Victivallis lenta: one gene and its partner. The protein of the gene in region 2 interacts with the protein of the main gene of each other region in a pairwise test. Links are inferred from orthologs where the notes say so. Each region holds a gene or a part of one and is shown on either strand. Other genes may lie near its edges.

Evidence for each region.
Region 1: the proteins of gyrB (region 2) and gyrA interact in binary tests that used the Escherichia coli proteins (3 or more experiments, as listed by UniProt). The link is inferred for Victivallis lenta from one-to-one orthologs.

What each region holds. Positions count from the first base shown.
Region 1 is NZ_VUNS01000012.1:88,432-92,278, forward strand. What follows is about bases 200-3,385. They hold gyrA (DNA gyrase subunit A), read left to right. Parts: upstream 200-503; coding sequence 504-3,185; downstream 3,186-3,385. Other genes in these bases: hisA (phosphoribosylformimino-5-aminoimidazole carboxamide ribotide isomerase), read left to right, coding at 200-262; folP (dihydropteroate synthase), read left to right, coding at 3,206-3,385. In the rest of the region: more of hisA, read left to right, coding at 1-199; more of folP, read left to right, coding at 3,386-3,847. UniProt on the Escherichia coli protein: A type II topoisomerase that negatively supercoils closed circular double-stranded (ds) DNA in an ATP-dependent manner to maintain chromosomes in an underwound state.
Region 2 is NZ_VUNS01000003.1:158,136-161,604, reverse strand. What follows is about bases 408-3,469. They hold gyrB (DNA topoisomerase (ATP-hydrolyzing) subunit B), read left to right. Parts: upstream 408-729; coding sequence 730-3,210; downstream 3,211-3,469. Other genes in these bases: recA (recombinase RecA), read left to right, coding at 3,271-3,469; FYJ85_RS04470 (diacylglycerol/polyprenol kinase family protein), read right to left, coding at 408-590. Outside these bases: more of FYJ85_RS04470, read right to left, coding at 1-407. UniProt on the Escherichia coli protein: DNA gyrase negatively supercoils closed circular double-stranded DNA in an ATP-dependent manner to maintain chromosomes in an underwound state.

The DNA.
Region 1 (3,847 bases), on a different replicon or contig from region 2:
TTTCGCCTGCGAGTTCCTGATTCACGCCGTTGACGTCGAAGGCAAGCAGGCCGGCATCGACGAGGAGCTGCTTTCGCTGCTTGCGGCGGAGAGCCCGATTCCGTGCGTCTATGCAGGCGGCATTGCGAACTTCGGCGACATCGGCAAGATCGAGCGGGCCGGAAAGGGGCGGATCGCCTACACGGTCGGTTCGGCGCTCGATATCTTCGGCGGTCCGCTGTCGTACTGCGAACTTGCTGCTTACGCGGGCCGGAAGTCCTGACCTGCCGGCCCGCGCAGGAGCGGCTTTCCGAAAGGCGGAAGGCTCCGGGAGCGGGCCGGGTAACCGCATGTACTCCAGCCGCTTGGCCGCGCGAAGGCGCGCGCGGGCGCAAAAAATGCAGATATTCCTTTGCAAATCAAGGCGGAACGCTTGTCAAAACGGGTGTGCCGCTGTATATTACTCCATTTGATGCCGATGACGTGATTGCAACGAATTTCATATATGGAAGCAGGAAGAAGTTATGAGCGATTTCGAGACCAGGGACATTCCCGTCAATATTGAAGACATCATGCATACTGCATATCTGCAGTATTCGCTGAGCGTCAACGTCGGGCGGGCGATCCCGGATGTGCGCGACGGCCTGAAGCCGGTGAACCGGCGCATTCTCTACGCGATGAAAATGCTGAACCTCGGCAAGTCTCACGCGACCGTCAAGTGCGCGCGCGTGGTCGGCGAGGTCATGGGTAAATACCACCCGCACGGCGATTCCGCGATTTACGACGCGCTGGTCCGCCTCGCGCAGGATTTCTCGATGCGCGCTCCGCTCATCGAGGGGCAGGGCAATTTCGGCAATATCGACGGCGATCCGGCGGCGGCCAGCCGCTACACCGAGTGCCGCATGGAGCGCCTCGCCGAAGAGATGCTTTTCGACATCGAAAAAGACACCGTCAACATGATCCCGAACTTCGACGAGTCGGAAAAGGAGCCCGAGGTGCTTCCGGCCAGCTTCCCGCAGCTTCTGGTCAACGGCACGACCGGCATCGGCGTCGGCATGGCGACCAGCATCCCGCCGCACAACCTCGGCGAAGTCATCGACGCGACGGTCTGTCTGCTCGACAATCCGAAGGCGACGGTCGACGAGCTCATGGAGTACCTGCCCGGCCCGGATTTTCCGACCGGCGCGATCATTCGCGGCCGCTATTCGATGCGCCAGTTCTACCAGACCGGACGCGGCAGCGTAAAGCTGCGCGCGAAGGCCGACATCATCGAGAAGGACGGCGTCGAGCAGATCATCATCACCGAGATTCCGTACGCGATCAACAAGGGGCAGCTCGTCGAGAAGATCGCCGAACTCGTGAAGGATAAGCGCATCACCGGCATCTCTTCGATCACCGACGTGTCGAGCAAGCGCGTCGGTCTCCGCATCGAGATCGGCGTCAAGCGCGGCGCGATGGGCAGCGTGATCCTGAACCAGCTTTACAGCCAGACCCAGCTCGAAACCGTGATCGGCTGCACGATGCTCGTGGTTGACCACAACCGGCCTCGCACGATGAACCTCGCGCAGGTGCTGCAGGCTTACATCGACCACCGGCTCGAAGTCGTGCTCCGCCGCGCGATTTTCGATCTGAACAAGGCCGAAGCGCGTTCCCACATCCTCGAAGGGTTGCTGAAGGCGCTGGCGAACATCGACGAAGTCGTGCAGATCATCCGTGAGTCGCGCAACCGGCAGGAGGCGCAGACGAACCTGATCGCCCGCTTCGCGTTCACGCAGATTCAGGCCGACGCGATCCTCGACATGCGGCTGCACCAGCTGACCGGTCTGGCCGTCGAAGTGGTTCAGGCCGAGTTCGACGAGCTTCAGGTCAAGATCGATTATCTGCGCAAGCTCGTGGCCAGCCGCGACATGCGGCTCGGCGTGATCCGCGAGGAGCTGATCGAGATCAAGAACAAGTACAGCGACCCGCGCCGTTCCGAAATCACGGTCGACGACTCCGACCTGAACATCGCGGACCTGATTCCGCGCCACAGCTGCGTGATCACCGTGTCGAATACCGGCTATATCAAGCGGGTTCCGAGCGACACCTACCGCACGCAGCACCGCGGCGGCAAGGGCATCATCGGCATGGAGACCAAGGAGGAGGATTACGTCGAGCACCTGTTCAATGCGGACAGCCACGATCTGATCTTCTTCTTCACGGACCGCGGTTTCATGTACTGGCTGAACGTCTATGAGATTCCGGAGGGTTCGCGGACCGGCAAGGGCAAGGCGATCGTGAACATGATCAAGGTCGAGCCCGGCGAGAAGATCTGCGCGATGCTGACCGTCTCTCCGGACGAGTTCGACGACCCGAACAAATACATCGTCATGGCCTCGCGCAGGGGCTACATCAAGAAGAGCGAGCTTGCGCTGTTCAAGAACCTGCGCCGCGTGGGGCTGCGCGCGCTCGTCATCGAAGAGGACGACGACCTGATCGGCGCCGGCATCAGCGAGAACGGCAACGAGATTCTGCTCTCTACCCGGCTCGGCATGGCGTGCCTCTTCGACCAGGACGACGAGCAGATCCGCCCGATGGGCCGCACGGCCCGCGGCGTGACCGGCATGCGCTTCAAGATCGACGGCGACTCCGTGGTCAGCATGGAGGTCATCCGCGAGCATGTCTATACCGAAGCCGAAATGACCGGTGAGGAAGGCGAAACCGAAACGGAAGTCGAAGTCGAAGTCGAGACGGACGAGGAAGGTCCGGTCTTCGGCAGCGGTCCCGAGGTGCTGGTCGTCACCGACGGCGGCATGGGCAAGCGCTCGTTCGTCAGCACCTACCGCAAGACGAACCGCGGAGCGAAGGGGGTCGTGAACATCAAGCTGCGCGAGGGTGAGCATGTGCTTGCCGTCGTGCAGGTGACCGACGACGACGAGATTCTGCTGACCACCGAGCGCGGACAGCTCGTCCGCATTCCGGCCAGCGAGATCCGCACGGTCGGCCGTGCGTCGAAGGGGGTCCGGATCATGAACCTCAATAACGGCGACCGGATCACCGGCGTCGCGAAACTGGTCAAGGTTGAAATCGAAAAGACGGCCGTCACGGTTGACGGCGAAATCGAAAACAAGGCCGACAATGTGTTGGCGGAAGCGGCAGCGATGCCGGAAGAACCGGCAGTTCCGGGCGAAGACGTTCCGGAGCAGCCGGGAGAAAGCGAGGAGTAATGCCCCGTCTCGATGAAATTATGCATGAACGTACGCGTCCGCTGCTGATGGGAATCGTCAATGTGACCGGCGATTCGTTCAGCGAGGGAGGCGCTTCTTCGCCGGCGACGGCGGTGGACCGGGCGCTGGCCCTTCTGGACGAGGGGGCCGACCTGCTCGACATCGGCGGGGAATCGACCCGCCCCGGCGCGGCGGTGATTCCGGCGGACGAGGAGTCGCTGCGGGTTGTTCCGGTGCTCCGCGAGCTCCGGAAGCTGCGCCCGTCGGCGATTCTGTCGGTCGATACGCGCAAGGCCGGGGTCGCCCGGGCGGCGCTGGATTGCGGCGTCGACATGATCAACGACGTTTCGATGCTGCGTTTTTCGCCGGATATGGCGGACGTGGTCGCGGCGTCCGATGCGGCGCTGATCATCGCGCATTCGCGCGGAACGCCGCAGAATATGAGGAATTCCGAGTTCCACGACTACGGCGACGATCCGGTCGCGGCTGTCGTCGCGGAGCTGGCCGGGGCGAAAGCGAAGGCGTTGGCCGCCGGCGTGGCCGATGAGAAGATCTATGTCGATCCCGACTTCGGATTTGCGAAGACGCCGGAGCAGGATTGGGAGATCCTGCGCCGGATCGACGAGCTGCACCAGCTCGGCCCCGTGGTTGCCGGCATGTCC
Region 2 (3,469 bases):
ACCGGAATCGAAAAGTTGTCGTCGATATGCAGCTGTTTTTCGAAAAGTTTGGCAGCGCAGGCCGGAATGATCGCCGCCGTTCCGGCAAGGAACAATCGCGGCGGCGCTCCGACAGACGCAAGGTAAAGCGCCAGCACGCCGCCGCCGACCAGCAGGAACGCCGCCACTCCCTCCCAGCTTTTGTTGTTCGGCGCCCGGTGGCGTCCGAACCGGCGCCCGATCAGTGCCGCCGCCGCATCCCCGGTCAGCATGACCGCCAGCGCTCCGCCGGCAGCAAGCGGCGCATAGAGCACCGTCACCAGCAGCGCCGCCATAAGCACGTAGCTGCCGCCCGAGACGATCCAGGCTCCGGGTTCCGGCTCCTTCCGCAGCATCCTTCCGAAGAAAAAGCCGTAGAGCGGAGTCAGTACCGGCCGCCGGCAGGCGTAGGCGTGTTCCCACAACAGCGTTCCCGCCAGCAGAAACGCGAAAAGCCCCGCCGTGATCCAGCGGTTCGGAATCAGCACGACTGCGAAAACCATCCAGAGCGAAGAGAGATGGATGAGTTTGCGCTTGAGTTCTTCGAAGTAGGTGATCTGGATGTCGGACACGGATGCCTCCCCGTATGTTGTTTCTGGTGACAAAACATAGCACGCGCGCGTAAATATGCAATCTTTTTTCTTGAAATTGCACCGCGGAGGCTGTATATTGTCCAACTGTTGAAATAATCCTGGAAAGAGAGTGGGAGACATGAGCGAAAATACCGTTGACATAAACAGTTCCGCATCCGAATACAGTGCCAGCAAGATCACCGTTCTCGAGGGTCTCGAAGCGGTTCGCGTCCGCCCCTCGATGTATATCGGCGACACCGGGCAGCGCGGACTGCACCATCTGGTCTACGAAGTCGTCGACAACTCGATCGACGAAGCGCTCGCCGGGTATGCGAGCCATGTCGCGGTCACCATTCATCCGGATAATTCGATCACGGTCGAGGACGACGGGCGCGGCATTCCGGTCGATATCCACGAAGGCGAGGGCAAACCGGCCGTCGAAGTTGTGCTGACCATCCTGCATGCGGGCGGCAAATTCGACCATAACTCCTATAAGGTTTCGGGCGGCCTGCACGGCGTCGGCGTCTCCTGCGTGAATGCGCTGTCCGACTGGATGGAGGTCGAAGTCTACCGCGGCGGCAAGGCGTACCGGATTCGTTTCGAGCGCGGCGTCACGACGATGCAGCTCAAGGAGCTCGGGCCGACCGCGAAGCGCGGCACGAAGGTCTCCTTCAAGCCGGATGCGACGATTTTTTCCGATGTGGTCTATGTGCGGGATATCCTCGCCAAGCGTCTGCGCGAACTCGCGTTCCTGAACAGCGGCATCCGCATCGTCTTCACCGACGAACGGCTCGAAGCCGACAACCCGCAGCGTTCCGAAGTTTTCCACTATGAGGGCGGCATCCGCGAATTCGTCGCGATGCTGAATGCCAACAAAACGCTGATCAATCCGGAAGTGATCTACTTCCACCGCGAGCGCAACGGCATCGACGTCGAAGTCGCCATGCAGTACAACGACGGCAATACCGAAAACGTTTACAGCTATGCGAACAACATCAACACCATCGAGGGAGGCACCCACCTGACCGGCTTCCAGATGGCGCTGACCCGCACGATCAACAATTACACCAAAGAGCGCATGAAGAACGACACGACGCTCTCGGGCACCGACGTGCGCGAGGGGCTGTCGGCCGTGGTCAGCGTGAAGGTGCCGGATCCGCAGTTCGAGGGGCAGACCAAGACCAAACTCGGCAATTCCGAAGTGCAGGGCATCGTGACCTCGGTCATCAACGAGGAGCTCGGCGATTATCTCGAGGAGAATCCGCAGATCGCCCAGAACATCGGCAACAGCGCGATGCTGGCGGCGCGGGCGCGCGAGGCTGCCAAGAAGGCGCGCGAAAGCGTCCGCCGCAAGGGAGCCCTCGAAGGGCTCGGGCTGCCCGGAAAACTGGCTGACTGCTCGAACCGCGACCCCTCCAAATGCGAACTTTACATCGTCGAGGGTGACTCGGCCGGCGGCTCGGCGAAATCCGGGCGCGACAGCAAGATCCAGGCGATCCTGCCGATTCGCGGCAAACTGCTGAACGTCGAAAAGGTGCGGATCGACAAGGTGTTCGCAAACAAGGAAATCCAGTCGCTGATCTATGCAATCGGCTGCGGAATCGGGCAGGAGTTCGACGTTTCGAAGGCGCGGTATCACCGTGTGGTCATCATGACCGATGCCGACGTCGACGGTTCGCACATCCGCACTTTGCTGCTGACTTTCTTCTTCCGCCAGATGAAGCCGCTGATCGAGGCCGGCTACGTCTACATCGCGAAACCGCCGCTCTTCAAGGTCACCCGCAAGAAGAAAGAGCAGTACATCGATACGGAGGAACAGCTCGACCGCTACCTGGTCCAGCTCGGCGGAGAGGACCTGGCGGTCAGGGCGGCGGACGGTTCGCAGCTGACGCCGGAGCAGCTCTCTTCGCTCATCGAGCTCTATTCCCGCGCCGCACAGGTTTCGCAGGGACTCCGCCGCTGCGGCATCGATCCGCAGGAGTATTTCGACGCGATCCGCGAGGACGGCAGGTGTCCGATCAGCCACATTACCGTGCGCGAGGCCGACGGCACGAATACGCTGAAGTATCTGTATTCGGCCGAAGAGCAGCACGCGTTCCTGCATGAGGCGGAGACCCGGCTGGCCGGCGCAGCCCCCGAAGTCATTCCGGGCGATCCCGCTTCGGAGGCTGCCGCTGCCGAACGCGCGGCGGAACTTGCCCGTCATTTCGATGTCATCGACATTTTCGAGGCGGCGAACTGCGAGGCGCTGGTCGCCGAGCTGGCCGCGCACAACCTGACTCCGCGCAATGTGTTCGACCAGGATGCGGAGCTCTTCACGGTTACCACCCCGGATAACGTCGGCACGCCGGCCAATTCGCTTGAGGAGCTGTTCCGGCTGGTCCGTTCGAACGGGCAGACCGGGCTGCGCATCCAGCGGTACAAGGGTCTCGGCGAAATGAACGCCGAACAGCTGTGGGAGACGACCATGGACCCCGAAACCCGCAAGATGATCCGGGTCACCATGGAGGATGCGATCATCGCCGACCAGATGTTCACGCTTCTGATGGGCGACGTGGTCGAACCGCGGCGCGACTACATCGAAAAGCATGCGGCGGGCGTCAAGGACCTCGATATTTGATTGCGGCGCGATTGCCGCAGTGCGTGAAACACTCATCCATCATATTACAGGAGTACGGAAATGGCGGAAAAAGAGAACAAAGCCTCCGATAAGAATAGCAGCCGCGACAAGAACCTTCAGATTGCGATCGGCCAGATCGAGAAGAGTTTCGGCAAAGGGTCGATCATGCGCCTCGGCGATACGGGCGCGGCCCAGCAGGACGTTCCGGTCATCAGCACGGGTTCGCTCGCGCTCGACCTTGCGCTCGGTATCGGAGGTG